DNA from 3 places in the Burkholderia anthinoferrum genome. Region 3 is predicted to be linked to each of the others. Evidence: riboswitches for the same ligand, from Rfam matches in the RefSeq annotation. Region 3 holds a riboswitch; each other region holds the start of a gene.
The links. Region 3 has a riboswitch for cobalamin ahead of C5F75_RS22435 (TonB-dependent receptor domain-containing protein). Riboswitches for the same ligand answer to the same signal wherever they lie in the genome.
Positions count from the first base shown of each region.

Region 1: it holds a riboswitch for cobalamin, as region 3 does, so the genes downstream of both, C5F75_RS17700 (CbtB domain-containing protein) here and C5F75_RS22435 (TonB-dependent receptor domain-containing protein) in region 3, are expected to answer to the same signal.
Region 2: it holds a riboswitch for cobalamin, as region 3 does, so the genes downstream of both, cobW (cobalamin biosynthesis protein CobW) here and C5F75_RS22435 (TonB-dependent receptor domain-containing protein) in region 3, are expected to answer to the same signal.

Region 1 covers NZ_LFZP01000046.1:4,404-10,544, forward strand. Annotated here, with positions in the region: gene C5F75_RS17690 (inorganic phosphate transporter) at 1-568, opposite strand, end outside; gene C5F75_RS17695 (histidine phosphatase family protein) at 733-1,323, opposite strand; cobalamin riboswitch at 1,374-1,512, shown strand; gene C5F75_RS17700 (CbtB domain-containing protein) at 1,546-1,755, shown strand; gene C5F75_RS17705 (CbtA family protein) at 1,769-2,491, shown strand; gene C5F75_RS17710 (LysR family transcriptional regulator) at 2,514-3,422, opposite strand; gene metE (5-methyltetrahydropteroyltriglutamate--homocysteine S-methyltransferase) at 3,550-5,844, shown strand; gene C5F75_RS17720 (MFS transporter) at 5,954-6,141, opposite strand, start outside.
Region 2 covers NZ_LFZP01000032.1:160,981-167,121, reverse strand. Annotated here, with positions in the region: gene C5F75_RS10175 (TonB-dependent receptor) at 1-1,089, opposite strand, end outside; cobalamin riboswitch at 1,241-1,504, shown strand; gene cobW (cobalamin biosynthesis protein CobW) at 1,831-2,919, shown strand; gene cobN (cobaltochelatase subunit CobN) at 2,926-6,141, shown strand, end outside.
Region 3 covers NZ_LFZP01000051.1:423,900-430,040, reverse strand. Annotated here, with positions in the region: gene C5F75_RS22450 (YbaK/prolyl-tRNA synthetase associated domain-containing protein) at 1-40, shown strand, start outside; gene C5F75_RS22445 (helix-turn-helix transcriptional regulator) at 37-675, shown strand; gene C5F75_RS22440 (threo-3-hydroxy-L-aspartate ammonia-lyase) at 727-1,701, shown strand; gene C5F75_RS36435 (hypothetical protein) at 1,716-1,946, shown strand; cobalamin riboswitch at 2,004-2,196, shown strand; gene C5F75_RS22435 (TonB-dependent receptor domain-containing protein) at 2,412-4,340, shown strand; gene C5F75_RS22430 (TetR/AcrR family transcriptional regulator) at 4,469-5,020, shown strand; gene C5F75_RS22425 (alpha/beta hydrolase) at 5,043-6,038, shown strand.

The sequences.
Region 1 (6,141 bases), on a different contig from region 3:
CGCCGCTCGTGCCGGACGGCCCGTGCATCAGCTGGTTCATCAGCCCGACGCCGATGATCGAGCCGATCAGCGTATGCGAGCTCGAAGACGGCAATCCGAAATACCAGGTCGCGAGGTTCCAGACGATCGCGGCGATCAGCAGTGCGAACACCATCGCGAAGCCCGCGCCGCTGCCGACCTGCAGGATCAGCTCGACCGGCAGCAACTGCAGGATGCCGAAGGCGACGGCACCGCTCGAGACCATCACACCGAGGAAGTTCCACATGCCCGACCAGATCACTGCGACGTTCGGCGTCAGCGAGTGCGTATAGATCACGGTGGCGACCGCATTCGCGGTGTCGTGGAAGCCGTTGACGAATTCGAAGCCGAGCGCGATCAGCAGCGCGGCGCCGAGCAGCAGATACGGGAACAGCGTCCCTTCGCGGACCGGCGCCAGATCGGCGAGCAAGTGCGTGGCGATATAGACGGCGCCGAGCACGAGCACCAGCAGGAACGCGGCATAACCGATCTGCCTGTTGCGTGCGACGGAGCCGGGATGGTGCGGGGAGGACGAAGCGGGTTGATTCATGACGGCATCTCGTGAGGGAACCGCGTCCGATCCTAGCTGCGGCTAGCAGTCAGTTTGATGACAGTTGGGACGACGAACGGTGCGTCTTACGGGATGTAAGGAAAGCGGCGGCATGTGACGCGTCGGGGCGCATCGTCTACCCACATCGTGAACGAGACAGTGGCCTACGCACCCGTGTCGTGCACGTCGTCTGTCGCGGCCAACGTCCAGCCGCCGGGCGACGCGACGAACGTCGTGCACGACAGCGGCGCGACGTCGAGGCGGGCGGCCGCCTCGCGATCCATCCGCAGCACGTGCGCGATGGCCGCGCGGACGATCGGTGCATGCGTGATCGCGACGACATCGCGATCGCGCGGCAATGCGGCCAGCCATGTGCCGACCCGATGCGCGGCGGCGTCGAACGATTCGCCGCGATGCGGCGACGCGGACGGCGAGCCGATCCATGCTGCAAGTTCGTCGGGCAGGTCGCGCGCGAGATCGTGCAGCCGCTTGCCGCGCCAGTTGCCGTAGTCGAGGTCGCGCAGCGCATCGTCGATATCGGCGTGCAGCAGCCCGAGTGCGTCGGCCGTCTGCCGTGCGCAGCGTGCCGGGCTGCACAGCACGAGCGAGCCGGCAACGCCCATCCATCGGCCGCGCAACGCAGCGGCTTCGGCGAGCCCGAGTGCGTCGAGCGGATCGTCGTCGGGAAACGTGCCGGTGCGCATGGCGCGGGTCGATGCGTGCGCGATCAGGCGCAGCGAGGCAGGCAGGGTCATGTCGGTTGTCGGATGATCCGGAACGGGATGTGCTTGCCCATGTGGCATCGCTTCAATACGCGAACGTTCGCGCGTACAATTCGCCCGATACGAAGCGCGGAAGCCGGTGCAATTCCGGCGCGGTCGCGCCACTGTAACCGGAGAATCGATGATCCCGGAAGCCAGACCTGCCTTCGTACCCATCCATCATTTGTCGGGGCGCGATTCCCCTGAGGTGCATCCATGAGCGAAGCAGTGCTGAAGCCGGCGGTCGTGCCGGCACCCATCCCCGTCCGTGAGCTGTTGCCGTGGGCCGTGTTCGTCGGCCTGATCCTGCTGCTCGCACTCTATTTCGTCGGTGCGGAACAGGGCGCGACGTCGCTCGTGCCGGGCATGGTCGTACACGAATTCGTCCACGACGGCCGCCATCTGCTCGGCTTTCCCTGCCACTGACGCGGAGTAAAAGATGGTCGGAAAGCTGCTCATGCGCGGGATGCTCGCCGGCATCGCCGCGGGCCTCCTCACGTTCGGTTTCGCGAAAATCGTCGGCGAACCGCAAGTCGATCAGGCAATCGCCTTCGAGGAAAAAACCACCGCCGCCCAAGGCGAGGCGCCGGAGCCCGAGCTGGTCAGCCGCCACACGCAGGCCGGCCTCGGGCTGCTGACGGGCGTCGTGACCTACGGCGCGGCATTCGGCGGGCTGTTCTCGCTGGTCTTCGCGTATGCATACGGGCGCGGCAGCCGCCTGCCGGCGCGCCCGCTCGCCGCGTGGCTCGCGCTGGCGGCGTTCGTCGCGCTCGTGATCGTGCCGAACCTCAAGTACCCGGCCAATCCGCCGTCGGTCGGCGACCCCGACACGATCGGCTATCGCACGGGCCTGTTTTTCCTGATGATCGCGATCTCGGTGGCGACGATGGTGTTCTCGGTCAGCGTGCGCCGCCATCTGCTGGCGAAGCTCGGGCAGTGGAACGCATCGATCGTCGCCGGGCTCGTGTTCGTCGCGATCATCGCGGCCGTGCAGATCGGGCTGCCGTCGGTCAGCGAGTTGCCGGCCGATTTCCCGGCGGCCTTGCTGTGGAAATTCCGCGTGGCGGCCATCGGCATGCAGGTGATCATGTGGACGACGATCGGCCTGCTGTTCGGCGCATGGGTCGAGCGCGGCGAGCGCGCGGGAATGCGCGCCGCCTGACGCGCGGGGCAACCGGGCGCGCCTAGCGCAGCATGCGCGGCGCGCTCCACGTCGATTCGCGTGCCAGCGCGACGAACGCGGCCAGATAGTCGATCGATGCATCCGCTTCACGGATGCCGAGGAAGATCTGCTTCGCGATGCCCTTCTTGCCGAGCTTGACCGGCACGACCGGCATCCGGTCCGCGTACTCGTCCGCGAGCCACCGCGGCAGCGCGGCCACGCCGCGCCCGCTCGCGACCATCTGCAACATGATGTCGGTCGTCTCGATCGACTTGTGCCGCCTCGGCACGATGCCGGCCGGCGTCAGGAACTGGTTGTAGATGTCGAGCCGATCGGTTTCGACCGGGTACGTGATCAGGATCTCGTCGGTCAGCTGCGCGGGCGTCACGTAGTCGGCATGCGCGAACCGGTGCGAATCCGCGACCACGAGCACCTGTTCGTAGTCGAACACTGGATCGAAACGCAGCCCCGGCTTGTTCAGCGGATCGGGCGTCACCAGCACGTCGATGTCGTAACCGAATAGCGCGCCGATGCCGCCGAACTGGAAGCGCTGCTTCACGTCCACGTCGACGTCGGGCCAGCGCGACAGGTACGGTGACACGACCTTCAGCAGCCACTGGTAGCACGGGTGGCACTCCATCCCGATGCGCAGCGTGCCGCGCTCGCCCTTCGCGTACTGCTTCATCCGTTCCTCGGCGAGCTCGAACTGCGGCAGCAGCCGGTTCGCCAGCTTCAACAGATACTGCCCGCCCTGCGTGAGCCGCAGGCCGCGGCCTTCCCGGTCCCAGATCGGTGTGCCGAGCTGCTGCTCGATTTTCCTGACGGTATGGCTGAGCGCCGACTGCGTGAGGTGCAGTGCATTGGCCGCCGCGGTCAGCGAGCCCTGGCGCTCGACTTCACGAATGACGACGAGATGGAATCGTTCCAGCATGGATGGCGCTCATTCCATGAATACATGAAGAATGTTAATGGATGAATGAAATAATGCCATTTTATTTCATGGTTTGAAATCCCTATGATGGCTGCCGGATCTTCATTTTTCTCTGGACGGCAGCTTCATGGTCACGACACACAACCTCGGTTTTCCGCGCATCGGCGCGAAGCGCGAACTCAAGTTCGGTCTCGAACGCTACTGGAAGGGCGAATCGTCGCGCGACGAACTGAAGGCGCTCGGCGCCGAGTTGCGGCGGCGCCACTGGCACGACCAGCGTGATCTCGATCTCGCACCGATCGGCGACTTCGCGTTCTACGACCAGGTGCTCGACATGAGCTTCACGCTCGGCAACCTGCCGAAGCGCGTGCAGGACTTCCACGGCGATGCGCTCGACAACTATTTCCGCGTCGCGCGCGGCCGTTCGGCGCAGTCGGCGGAAGAACATGCGGCGTGCTGCGGCGGTGTCGCGGCCGGCGAAATGACGAAGTGGTTCGACACGAACTACCACTACATCGTGCCGGAGTTCCACGCGGATACGAATTTCTCGCTCGATCCGTCGCGTCTGCTGCAGCAACTGGCCGAAGCGAACGCGCAGGGCGTGCGCGCGAAACCGGTGATTCTCGGCCCCGTCACGTACCTGTGGCTCGGCAAGTCGAAGGACGATTCCGATCGCCTCGCGTTGCTGCCGAAGCTGCTGCCGGTGTACGGCGCGCTGCTCGACACGCTGACCGCGCAGGGCGTCGAATGGGCGCAGATCGACGAGCCGATTCTCGTGACCGAGCTCGATGCCGAATGGCGCCAGGCGTTGCGCACCGCGTACGCGGCGCTGGAAACGCGCCGCATCAAGCTACTGCTCGCCACGTACTTCGGCCAGCTTCAGGACAACCTGACGCTCGCGGCGTCGCTGCCGGTCGACGGCCTTCATATCGACGCGATCAACGCGCGCGACGAAGTCGACGCGCTGGTGCGTGAACTGCCGGCAGACCGCGTGCTGTCGGTGGGCGCGATCAATGGCCGCAACATCTGGAAGACCGACCTGAACGCGACGCTCGACTGGCTCGAACCGCTCGCGAAGCAACTGGGCGACCGGCTGTGGCTCGCGCCGTCGTGCTCGCTGCTGCATGTGCCGGTCGATCTCGCGAGCGAGGAGAAGCTCGACGCGGAAATCCGCTCGTGGCTCGCGTTCGCGCTGCAGAAACTCGACGAGTTGAAGGTGCTCGCGATCGCGCTGAACGAAGGCCGCGACAAGGTGGCCGGCGCGCTCGCCGCGAATGCCGCCGCGATCGATTCGCGCCGCCGCTCGCCGCGCGTGAACAACCCGGCGGTGAAGGCCGCAATCGCGCGCATCGACACGCAGCTCGGCAACCGTGCGAGCCCCTATACGCAGCGTGCGTCGAAGCAGTCGGCGCGACTGAACCTGCCGGCGTTTCCGACGACGACGATCGGTTCGTTCCCGCAGACCGCCGAGATCCGCCAGGCGCGCAGCCGGTTCAAGGCCGGCGCGCTGGACGAAGCCGGCTATCGCACGGCGATGCAGGCCGAGATCGAACGCAGCGTGCGCGAACAGGAGTCGCTCGAACTCGACGTGCTCGTGCATGGCGAAGCCGAGCGCAACGACATGGTCGAATACTTCGGCGAGCAACTCGACGGCTACGCGTTCAGCCAGTTCGGCTGGGTCCAGTCGTACGGTTCGCGCTGCGTGAAGCCGCCGATCCTGTTCGGCGACATCAGCCGCCCGAAGGCGATGACGGTCGAGTGGATCGCCTATGCGCAGTCACTGACGGACAAGCCGATGAAGGGCATGCTGACCGGCCCGGTGACGATCCTGAACTGGTCGTTCGTGCGTGACGACCAGCCGCGCTCGGTATCGTGCTACCAGCTTGCGCTGGCGATCCGCGACGAAGTGCTCGATCTCGAGAAGGCGGGCGTGCGCGTGATCCAGATCGACGAAGCGGCGCTGCGCGAAGGTCTGCCGTTGCGCCGCGCGCAATGGAGCGAATACCTGAAGTGGGCCGTCGAGTCGTTCCGCATCGCCGCGAACGGGGTGCAGGACGATACGCAGATCCACACGCACATGTGCTATTCGGAGTTCAACGACATCATCGCGTCGATCGCCGACATGGATGCCGACGTGATCACGATCGAGACGTCGCGCTCGGACATGGAGCTGCTCGACGCGTTCGACACGTTCAAGTATCCGAATGAAATCGGGCCGGGCGTGTACGACATCCATTCGCCGAACATTCCGACGCAGGATCACATCGTCGGGTTGATGAAGAAGGCGGCCGAACGGATTCCGGCGGAACGTCTGTGGGTGAACCCGGATTGCGGGCTGAAGACGCGGCAGTGGGCGGAAGTGATTCCGGCGCTGACGAACATGGTCGCCGCCGCGAAGACGCTACGCAATCAGGTGCAGTGACGCAGCGAACGCGGTGCGGTACCGTCGCGATCGACGATCGGACGAAAAAAACGACCCGCGGCAGCGGGTCGTTTTTTGTCATGCATGGATGTGCACCACGCGTCGAGCGCTACGCGGTGCGCGTGCCGCGCGGCAGCGCGTCGTTCGTCTTGCCGGGCGCACCCGCATCGTCGATGCGGACGCGGCGCGAGATCAGCCACACGCAGAGCGACGACAGCACGGCCGCACTCGTGTACTGGAGCGCGAGCGGCCACCATTGCGGCGCGGCGTGCTGCGCGATGATGGTCGCGACCAGCG
Region 2 (6,141 bases), on a different contig from region 3:
GACGCCGGTCTGCACGTTCAGATGCGTCATGTCCTGAAGGTAGCGCGCCCGTTGCACGCGCCGGTAGTCGCGCGGCTTCGTGACGTAGCTTTGCGTGACGTAGGTGTTGTCGAAAGTGCTGCGCAGATCCAGCACGCCCAGCGTATGGCGCAGTTCCCAGCCGCCATCGAACGCGTGCGTGAAGACCGAGCGCCAGTTCATGTTTTCGTCGCGGATGGTGTCGCGGCCCGCCGCGCCGAAGAAGGTCGCGCGCGGCGCGGACGGCAGCGCGTACGCGAGCGGCTTGCCGGCTGCATCGACCGCGGCGACCGACGCCGGCATGCCGCGATCGGGCACGCGCCGGTACGTGTCGTATTCGAACTGCAGCAGCCAGCTTCGCCGCGCGTCCTGCCATTTGATCGACGGCGCGACGTACTGGCGCGTGCCGTCGACGTGGTCGCGGAAGCTGCCCGCGTGTTCGCGTCCGGCATTGAGCCGCACGCTCCATGCGCCCGACAGCATCCGGTTGAGATCGACCGACGCGCCGAGTCGTCCATAACTGCCGGTCGCCGCCGACACATGTCCGAAGTTTTCCGGCAGCGGCTGCTTGGTGATCCGGTTGATGACGCCGCCGCCGCTGCCGCGCCCGTACAGCGCCGCCGCCGGCCCCTTCAGCACTTCGACGCGTTCGATGTTGCCGAGACTGCGCACGTATTGCGCGTCGTCGCGCATGCCGTCGAGCAGCAGGTCGCCCGCGGCGGAAAAGCCGCGAATGCGGAACGAATCGAAGCGCGTGTCCGACGTATTGGACACACCCGGCACGCCGGCCAGCGCGTCGGCCAGCGTGCGGCCGCCATAGGACAGCGTTTCCTCGACCGGCACGCTGTCGATCGTTTGCGGGACGTCGCGCGGATCGGTCGCGGTGCGCGTCGCCGTACTCACGCTTTCGGCGCGCGGATCGTTCGGATGACGGCGGCTGCGCACCTCGAGCGCGGGCAGTTCGTCGTCGAACTCGGCCGCCGGGGCAGGAAAGGAGGCAACGCCGGCGATCGAGCACAGCGACAGGGCGAGCACAGGAAAGCGCCGCCCGGATATCTGTCGTTTCGACATGAAAATTTAAGGATGACTGAGTGATTGCCTCACATTGCCGTTGCGCGGTGGTTGCGTTGTTATCGGGTGAAGTTTATCTCGCTTAGTTGAAAACGACAATCATTCGCGTTCGCTGCGCACCGCTCGCCTTGACGCTCCCGGCCCCGCCGCCTACACTCGCACGCGTTTTGGTGCTCGCGCGCGCCGCTCCGGCGCACGCAGTTAAACGGGAAACAGGGAGCCTGCCTGCACCGCAGTCGAGCCAACCTGTGCTGCCCCCGCAACGGTAAGCGAACGCGTCGCGCGCAAGCGCCACGCAGCGCCGCTTCGCCGCATGCCCTGCGCATGCGGACGACCGCCACTGGATGCCGCGCATCCGGGAAGGCGAAGCGGCGTGTTCGTCAGCCCGGATACCGGCCTAAACATTGGGGTTCAGCGCCGCGGGGAGGCGGCGCATCGTCCACGGCCGCAGCAGGTCCGACGCCCGGTGTTTCCCGCTGTCACCTCCGATCCGCCGGCGCGCGAACGCGCCCGGCCGGCACGGCGAACGGCGCGACGCGGGCGGGGCAGGCAGCAGCCGTGTTGGCATTCACGATGTCGACCGTTCGCAAGGAAGCACCATGCCCGATTCGTTGTTCCGCCCGTCCCGCGGCTGTCCGGCCGGACTGCGCGGCGACCTTCGCGCGTACCGTCCCGTGAATGGCCGCGCCGCCACCGACGCGACGAGCCCGTCCTGATTCCCTCTTCGACACCGGACCTACCATGACCCTACGCAAGCTGCCCGTCACGATCGTCACGGGCTTTCTCGGCAGCGGCAAGACGACGCTGATGCGCCACATCCTGCAGCACGCCGAAGGCCGCCGCATCGCGGTGATCGTCAACGAATTCGGCGAACTCGGCATCGACGGCGAAATCCTCAAGGGCTGCGGCATCGGCTGCGACGAGGCCGACGGCGCGCAGGGCGAAGCAGCGGGCCAGCTGTACGAACTCGCGAACGGCTGCCTGTGCTGCACCGTGCAGGAAGAGTTCTATCCGGTGATGGAAGCGCTCGTCGAGCGCCGCGCGGACATCGATCACGTGCTGATCGAGACGTCGGGCCTCGCGCTGCCGAAGCCGCTCGTGCAGGCGTTCAACTGGCCGACGATCCGCAACAGCTTCACGGTCGACGCGGTCGTGACCGTCGTCGACGGGCCGGCCGCCGCGAGCGGCCAGTTCGCGGAAAACCCGCAGGCCGTCGACGCGCAGCGCCGCGCCGATCCGAACCTCGACCACGAATCGCCGCTGCACGAACTCTTTGCCGATCAACTGTCGTCCGCCGATCTCGTGATCGTGAACAAGGCCGACCTCGTCGGCGACGCCGAATTCGCGCGGATCGAAACCGCGATCCGCGAAGAAATTCCGCCGCAGGTGAAGATCGTGCGTGCGACGCGCGGCGAGCTCGATCTCGCGATGCTGCTCGGCCTCGAATCGGCGTCGGAGGAAACGATCCACCTGCGTCACGACCATCACGGCTCGGCCGACGACGGCGATCACGATCACCATCACGACGATTTCGATTCGGTCGTGGTGTCGGGCGACGCCGGCACGCGCGAAGCGACGATCGCCGCGCTGCAGCGTGTGGTCGAAGCGCACACGATCTATCGCGCGAAAGGCTTCGCCGCGCTGCCCGGCGCGCCGATGCGGCTCGTGATCCAGGGCGTCGGGCGCCGTTTCGACAGCTATTTCGACCGCCGCTGGCAGGACGGCGAAACGCGTGCGAGCCGCTTCGTGCTGATCGGCGAGGATCTCGACGCGGCCGAGCTGCAACGCGCGTTCGACGCCGCGTGCGCGGCCGAGCCGCAACAGGCGTAACGCACGATGCATCTGCTGCGCACCACGCCGGGCGGCTTCGTCGACGATACGCAGGGCGTCGTCCGGATCGACCAGCAGCCGGCCGACATCGTGATCCTGAGTTCGGCCGACACGACGCTGTCGCTGCTCGCGAGCGTCGTGCCGCACTTGCCCGAAGGATTTCCGAGCGTGCGGCTCGCGAACGTCACGTTCCTGCGGCAGCCGGCGTCGGTCGATTTCTACGTCGACGACGTGCTGCGTCACGCGAAGACGGTCGTGATCGATCATCTCGGCGGCGAAGCATACTGGCCGTACGGGATCGAGCAGGCCGTGTCGCTCGCGTCGAAGCGCGGGCAGCAACTCGCGATGTTCTCGGGCGACCTGCAGGAGGACCCGAACCTCGTCGCGAAGAGCACGGTCAGGCCCGACCTGTGCCGGCTGTGGTGGCGCTATCTGCGCGAGGGCGGCGTGCACAACGCCGACGCGCTGCTGCGCAGCATCGCGTTTCACACGCTCGGGTTCGGCGACGAGCCCGAACCGCCGCGCCCGCTGCCGGCCGCCGCGCTGTATCACCCGGCGCGCGACCCGGCGAGCGTCGACGACTGGCGCGCGCGCTGGACGCCGGGCGCACCCGTGGTCGCGATCCTGTTCTATCGCGCGCACTGGCAGGCCGCGAACACGGCCGTGTTCGACGCGCTGGCCGATGCGCTCGTGCACGAACGGCTCAATCCGCTGCCGATCGCCGTCACGTCGCTGAAGGACGCGGTGAGCCGCGAGGTCATCACGCAGCTGTGCGACACGCATGGCGTCGCGCTCGTGCTGAATACCACCGCGTTCGCGGCCGGCGCGATCGACAGCCCCGAACACGACGTGCTCGCGGGCGACGCGCCGGTGCTGCAGGTGATCCTGTCCGGCGGCAATCGCGACGCGTGGCTCGCCGACAGCCAGGGCCTGCACGCCCGCGACATCGCGATGCACATCGCGCTGCCCGAGGTCGACGGGCGCATCGTCACGCGCGCTGTGAGCTTCAAGGGGCTCGCGTATCGTTGCCCGCATACCGAGGTCGACGTCGTGCGCTACCAGCCGGATGCCGAGCGGATCGCGTTCGTCGCGGCGCTCGCGCGCGGCTGGTGCCGGCTGCGCACGCTGGATAACGCCGACAAGCGCATCGCGCTGATTCTCGCGAACTATCCGCAAAGCGAAGGGCGGATCGGCAACGGCGTCGGGCTCGACACGCCGGCCTCCGCGCTGCGCGTGCTCGCGGCGCTGCGCGACGCGGGCTATACCGTGGCCGACCTGCCGCCCGACGGCGACGCGCTGATTGCGCGGCTCACCGAGGGCGTCACCAACGATCCCGCCGTGCGTACGCTGCGTCCCGCATTTCAGAGTTACGCGCTGGCCGACTACGTCGCGCGGTTCGCGCGGCTGCCGGCCGCCGTGCGCGATGCGCTGAACGAACGGTGGGGGCCGCCCGAAGCCGATCCGACGCTGCGGCAACAGCGTTTCACGATCGCCGGCTGGCGCGCGGGCAACGTGTTCGTCGGCATCCAGCCGTCGCGCTCGCGCGACGAGAACGACTACGCGAGCTACCACGATGCCGACCTCGTGCCGCCGCACGCGTATCTCGCGTTCTATTTCTGGCTGCGCGATGCGTATCGCGTCGACGCCGTCATCCATCTCGGCAAGCACGGCAATCTCGAATGGCTGCCGGGCAAGAGCGTCGCGCTGTCCGACGCGTGCTGGCCCGACCTGACGCTCGGGCCGCTGCCGCACCTGTATCCGTTCATCGTCAACGATCCGGGCGAGGGCAGCCAGGCGAAGCGCCGCGCGCAGGCCGTGATCGTCGATCACCTGATGCCGCCGCTCACGCGCGCGGAAAACTACGGGCCGCTGCAGGATCTCGAACGGCAGGTCGACGAATACTACGAAGCGCTGATGGTCGATGCGCGGCGCGCGAAGCTGCTGCGCAAGACGATCCTCGCGACGATCGCCGAGCATCGTCTGCACGACGAGCTGAGCGTGTCGCCGCCGCGCGATGCGGGCGACGAGGATGCGCTGCTCACGCGGGTCGACGCGTGGCTGTGCGAATTGAAGGAAGCGCAGATTCGCGACGGGCTGCACGTGTTCGGCGCGTCGCCGGTCGAGCGCCAGCGGCGCGACACGCTGCTCGCGCTCGCACGTTTTCCGGTCGGCGACGGCAAGGGCGAACGGGCCGGGCTGATCGGCGCGCTCGCGCGCGATCTTGCGCTCGGCGACGCGTTCGATCCGCTCGCGGCCGACTGGGCCGCGCCGTGGACGGGGCCGCGGCCGGCCATCCTGCAAACGCTCGACGCGTCGCCGTGGCGGCATGCGGGCGATACGCGCGAGCGGCTCGAACGGCTCGCGCAGCACTGGCTGGCCACTGTGTGCGGAACCGCTTCGGAGAATTCCGGTATCGACGTGCCGCCGCCCGGCGAATGGCCGCATACGCTCGCGGTGATCGAGCGCGTGCGGTCGACGCTGTTGCCCGCACTCGACGCGTGCGGCCGCGAGGAAATGCGTCAACTGCTGCGCGGGCTCGACGGGCGCTTCGTGCCGCCGGGGCCGAGCGGCTCGCCGTCGCGCGGCCGCCCCGACGTGCTGCCCACGGGCCGCAACTTCTACTCGGTCGATACGCGCGCGGTGCCGACGCAAGCCGCGTGGTCGCTCGGGCTGAAATCCGCGCAGCAACTGATCGAACGCCATCTGCAGGATCACGGCGACTATCCGCGCGCGATCGGGCTGTCGGTGTGGGGGACGGCCACGATGCGCACCGGCGGCGACGACATCGCGCAGGCGTTCGCGCTGATCGGCGTGCGGCCGAAATGGGCGCACGGCAGCCACCGCGTGACCGACTTCGAGATCCTGCCGATCGAGATCTTCGATCGGCCGCGCATCGACGTGACGCTGCGCGTGTCGGGCTTCTTCCGCGACGCGTTTCCGAACCTGATGCATCTGTTCGACGCGGCCGTGCAGGCGGTTGCCGCGCTCGACGAGCCGGAGGAGTTGAACCCGATCCGCGCGCGCATCGAGCGCGAACGCGAGAAGTGGGTCGCGCAGGGCGTGGCGCCCGACGACGCGCGGCGCCGCGCCGGCTGGCGCGTGTTCGGCGCGCGGCCGGGCAGTTACGGCGCGGGCCTGCAGGACCTGATCGACCAGCGCCGCTGGCAGACCGACGCCGATCTCGCCGATGCCTACCGTCAATGGGGCGGCCACGCGTACGCG
Region 3 (6,141 bases):
CGAGACGACGGACGCCCCCGCCCCGCAGGAGCACGCATGAGCACGAACCGCAAACCACTGCTGTCGGAGCAGGCATCGCTGATCGAGCAGGTGCAGCGCATCGCCGAAGGGCTCGGCGAGATGTTCGCGCCGTTCACCGAGGTCGTCGTGCACGACCTGCGCACGCCCGAGCACGCGATCCTCGCGATTCACAACAACCTGTCCGGGCGCGCGGTCGGCGATCCCGCAACCGAACTCGGCCTCGCGCGCATCGCCGACGACGATTTCCCGCAGGTGCTCGCGAACTATCCGAACCGCTTCGCCGACGGCCGCACTGCGAAAAGCACGTCGATCGGCATCAAGGATTCGACCGGGCGCTACGTGGCCGCGCTGTGCCTGAATGCCGACGTCACGCTGTTCCGCGGCTTCCAGGGCATGCTGAGCCAGTTCTGCCGCACGGACGGCGAAGCCGTCGTCGAAACGCTCGACCCGGCCGGCGCGGACGCGATCCGGCAGCGCATCGACGCCTTCGCGACACGCCTCGCGACGACGCCGCGCGAGCTGAAGACCGACCAGCGCCGCGAGCTGATGCAGACGCTGAAGGCGGACGGCTTCCTCGAGGTGCGCCGCGCGATGGAGATCGTGTCGCAGCATCTCGGCGTGTCGCGCGCCACCGTCTACAACGATGCGAAGTGACGCGGCGCGCCCCGCATTCCAGTTGACTGACTTTTTCGACCCCGAGCGACCATGAATTCTCCGACTCTCCCCACGTACGACGACGTCGCCGCCGCCGCGGCCCGGCTCGAAGGCCATGCGCACCGCACGCCGGTGATGACGTCGCGGACGATCGACGACGCGCTCGGCGCACAGGTGTTCTTCAAGTGCGAGAACCTGCAGCGCATGGGCGCGTTCAAGTTCCGCGGCGCGTTCAACGCGCTGTCGCGCTTCGACGCGGAACAGCGCCGCCACGGCGTCGTCGCGTTCTCGTCGGGCAACCATGCGCAGGCAATCGCGCTGTCGGCGCGCATCCTCGGCATTCCCGCGACGATCGTGATGCCGCAGGACGCACCGGCCGCGAAGATAGCCGCGACGCGCGGCTACGGCGGCAACGTCGTGACCTACGACCGCTACACCGAGGATCGCGAGCAGATCGGGCGCGAGCTCGCGGAAAAGCACGGGCTCACGCTGGTTCCGCCCTACGATCACCCGGACGTGATCGCCGGCCAGGGCACCGCGGCCAAGGAACTGTTCGACGAAGTCGGGCCGCTCGACGCGGTGTTCACGCCGCTCGGCGGCGGCGGGCTGCTGTCGGGCACCGCGCTCGCCACGCGCGCGCTGTCGCCGCACGCGAAGCTGTACGGCGTCGAGCCCGAAGCCGGCAACGACGCGCAGCAATCGTTCCGGTCCGGCACGATCGTGCACATCGACACGCCGCGCACGATCGCCGACGGCGCGCAGACGCAGCACGTCGGCAACCTTACGTTCCCGATCCTGCGCCGCGACGTCGACGACATCCTGACCGCGACGGACGCGGAACTGGTCGACTGCATGCGCTTCTTCGCCACGCGCATGAAGCTCGTCGTCGAGCCGACCGGCTGCCTGGCGTTCGCCGCCGTGCGACGGATGAAGGACGCGCTGCAGGGCAAGCGCGTCGGCGTGGTGATCAGCGGCGGCAACGTCGATCTCGAGAACTTCTGCGCGCTGGTGTCGGCACCGGCCTGAGCGTCGCGGCGCGCATGAAGATCCTGTCATGCGCGCACCGCCCCGCCTCCACGTCGCGCCAGGTTTCGCGCCCCGGACTGATTACGTCGTCGTCCCGAAGTCGGTCTGAAGGCGTCTTCATGAATACGCGCGCGATCGCCGCCGCGCGGATGCGACGGATGCGTTCGAACCCGACCGTTTCTTCAGACCTGAAACGCCGCCCGGGCACCTCGAACGCAAGCATCCGGAAAGCCGACACCGGGTAATGACGTTTTTTCGCATCCGCGCGCGCCCGGACGATTGACGTGCCCGACCGCGCGCCATTACCCTTGCGCGCTGATGGTTCCCAGGGATGGGATCAAAAGGGAACGCAGGCGAGGCGACGTCTCGAATCTGCGGCTGCCCCCGCAACTGTGAGCGGCGAATCCGTGCCACCGCATGCCACTGGGAAACCGGGAAGGCCCGCACGGATGGCGACCCGCGAGCCAGGAGACCTGCCATCGACCCGAGGTCCAGCAGCCGCACCGGGCGGGGTGTCCCGATGTGCAAGCACCGCCGTTGGCGGCCGCCTGTTGCATGGACGACCCGACCTCAGGATCCGTCAGATGTCCATCGTTCCCGAATCCGCTTCCCGGCCGGAAGCGCCGCCCCGACACGCCGTCGGCATGCATCCCCTGCCGGCCCCCGGCTCACGGTCGCCGTACACGTCACACGCTTTGTCCCGCTGTCTCATGAACCTTCGTCACCTGCTTGCCACGTCCGCCGCCACCGCGCTGCTTTCCCCGCTCGCCCATGCGGCCGGCGACGCGGCGCCTGCGCAGCCCGCGGCACTGGCGTCAGGCGCGGACCTGCCCACGATCAGCGTGACCGACACGCGGCACCTGCCCGAATCGTTCGACCGGCGCTATGCGTCGACGCAGGTGCTCACGCGCGAGGATCTCGACCGGCTGTCGCCGGCCGACCCGAGCATCACGCAAGCGCTCGCGACGCTGCCGGGCGTGACCGTCGCGCAGAACGGCGGGCCCGGCTCGTCCGCGTCGGTCAGCATCCGCGGCTCGTCGGCGAGCCAGGTCGCCGTGTTCATCGACGGCATCCGGATCGGCTCGCCGACCACCGGCATCGCGCCGTGGGCCGACCTGCCGACCGAAGCGTTCGAGCGCGTCGAGGTGATCTCCGGCCCGGCCGCCGCATCGTTCGGCAACAACGCGATGGGCGGCGTCGTGCAACTCTTCACGCGCCGCGCCGCCAACCAGCCGAACCAGACCACCGTGTCGTTCGGCGGCGGCTCGAACAAGACGTTCGACACGCAGTTCCGCACGTCGGGCACGGTGCCGTCGACCGGGCCGCTGGCCGCGCTGGGCGGGCTCACCTATTCGCTCGGGCTGCACGACTACAACACGGCCGGCATCGATGCGACGCGGCCCTTCTTCTACGGCCACGAAGACGGCCGCAACCCGTATCACGCGCAGGATCTCGACGCGCGGCTCGGCTATGCGCGCGACAACTGGTCGATCTCGACGTTCGCGCTGTACCACCGCTCCGATCTGTCCTACGACAACAGCGGCTACGCGAATCGCGAACGCGATCACCAGTTGACGACCGGCGTCGCATTCCATCTCGACATCACGCCCGATACGCAGTTCGACCAGTCGTTCGGCTATGCGAACGATCGCCAGTTCATCTACGCGGACAACCCGGCCCTCGCGACGGACCAGATCAATTCGCAGCGCATCAGCACGTCGACGTCGCTGACCCATCAGGCGCACGGTTTCCACCTGTTCGGGCTGCCGCTGTCGGGCGAATCGAAGCTCGCGTACGACTTCACGCGCGAACAGGCGTTCCTGCCGGTCGACATTCCCGGCGGCGTGCCGACGCGCAACGATTCCGCGTTCTCGCTGCACCAGTCGGCGACGCTCGGCAACGTGACGATGTTCGTCGCCGGCCGTCACGAGATCATCGCCGGGCAAGCGGTGAACACCGGCAACGCCGCGCTGTCGTGGGCGATCACGCCGGTCTACACGGCGCGCGTGTCGTACGGCAACGCGTTCCGCCTGCCGACGTTCAACGACCTGTACTACCCGGGCTACGGCAATCCGAACCTCAGCCCGGAACGCAGCACGTCGGTCGAGGCCGCGCTCGACGCGAACACGGCGTACGGCATGTTCACCGCGGCGATCTACGACACGCGCGTCAACAACCTGATCGCGTACAACCCGGCGACGTTCTCGCCGATGAACATCGGCCGTTCGCACATTCGCGGCATCGACCTGTCGTACAAGGGAACGATCGGCCGCTCGACGCCGGTGAGCGTCGCGGTCGGCATCCTGAATCCGCAGGACGAGACCAACCAGACCTGGCTCAGCCGCCGGCCGCGCCAGACGGTCAGCCTGAACGTCGACCACACGTGGGACGAACTGAAGCTGCACGCGCTGAGCACAGGCGCGTCGCTGCTGTACGGCGGCTCGACGTTCGACGACCCGGCCAACCGGCAGTATCTGGCGTCGTACCTGACGGTGAGCCTGCGCGCGTCGTACCGGATCAATTCGCACTTGACGGTGTCGGCGTCGCTGTCGAACCTGTTCGACCGGCAATACATGACCGCGTACGGCTACAACACGCTCGGGCGCACCGCGTTCGGCAAGGTGAGCTATACGTTCTGACGGCCCCACGCAGCGGCGCGACGCACCACACCGGCACGCGCGGAAAATTGACAGCACGGCAAAAGCTAATAAAATTAGTTTTTTGACTAACCCGCATAGCATTCGTCATGGCGCGTGCCGGCATTACCGTGGACAAGCTCGTCGAAGCCGGCGCGCAGCTCGCCGATGAAACCGGCTTCGAGCAACTCACCGGCGCAGCGCTCGCGCGGCATTTCGACGTCAAGCTGGCGAGCCTGTATTCCCATGTCGCGAGCTTCGACGATCTCAAGAGCCGGATCGCGCTGTTCGCGCTGCAGGAGCTGGCCGAGCGCGCCGCCGACGCGCTGGCCGGCCGCACCGGCAAGGACGCGCTGGCCGCGCTCGCCAACGTCTATCGCGACTACGCACGTGCGCATCCGGGCCGCTTCGCGGCCGCGCGCCATCCGGTGAGCGGCGGGCGCGCCACCGCAAGCGCGGGCGGGCAACTCGTCAGGATGACGGCAGCGGTGCTGCGCAGCTACGGCTTGCCCGATAGCGAACAGGCGCATGCGATCCGCCTGCTCGGCGGTTTCTTCATGGGCTACGTGACGCTCGAAAGCGCCGGCGGCTTCTCGCACAGCGCGCCGGATTCGGACGTGTCGTGGGCACGCAGCCTCGATGCGCTCGACGTGATGCTGCGCCACTGGCCTTCGGCCGCATGACGTACCGAACGGAATCCAAGCAATGAAAGACAAACCCGACGGCGTCGTGCTGCCGAGCCGTGTCGTGCCCTTCCCGACCTCGATCAGCGACGAAGCACGCGCCGCGCTGCAACGCCTGACCGGCGACGACGGGGTGCCGCTGAATGCGTTGCACGTGATGCCGGCGCCGGACGACATCGACGCATGGATGCGCGTGAAGGCCGGTGCCGACGCGCATTACACGGCCGCGGTCGAGCAGCTCGCCGGCTATTTGCGCTCGAGCGTCGAGACGATCCGCGTCGGCGATGCGGACGTGCATGTCGCGACACCCGACGACGCGGCTTCCGGCGCCTGCGCCTACATCGATCTGCATGGCGGCGCGCTGGTCGTCGGCGGCGGCGCCGCGTGCCGCGCCGGCGCGCAGATGCAGGCCGACCGGCTCGGCGTCCGCTGCTACGGCGTCGACTACCGGATGCCGCCGGAACACCCGTATCCGGCCGCGCTCGACGATTGCATCGCCGCTTATGCTTACGTGCTGGCGCGTCACGCACCGGAAAACGTCGTCATCGGCGGCCGCTCCGCCGGCGGCAATCTCGCCGCCGCGATGGTGCTGCGTGCCCGCGACGAAGGCTTGCCGCTGCCTGCCGCGCTCGTGCTGCTGTCGCCGGAAGCCGACCTGACCGAATCCGGCGACAGCTTCGAGACCAACCGGCTCGTCGATGTCGTGCTGCCGGCGCCGCTGATGGCGAACAACCTGCTCTACGCGAACGGCGCCGATCTCGCGCATCCGTACCTGTCGCCGCTCTTCGGCGATTTCGCTGCCGGCTTCCCGCCGACCTTCATCCAGAGCGGCACGCGCGACCTGTTCCTGTCGAACGCCGTGCGCCTGCATCGCGCGTTGCGGCGCGCGCAGGTGCCGACGGAGCTGCACGTGTTCGAGGGCATGCCGCACGGCGGGTTCATGGGCGCGCCGGAGGACATCGAGCTGAGCCAGGAAATCGCGCGCTTCGTGCATGCGCATTTGCATGGGTCGAATTGAGCCGGCGATCGACGGACGAGCACACAAGGACGACATCGGCATCGGCATCGGCCGGATCGCTGGCTCCCCGGATCGAATGCGGCAAATCCCGCGGGTGACGCGA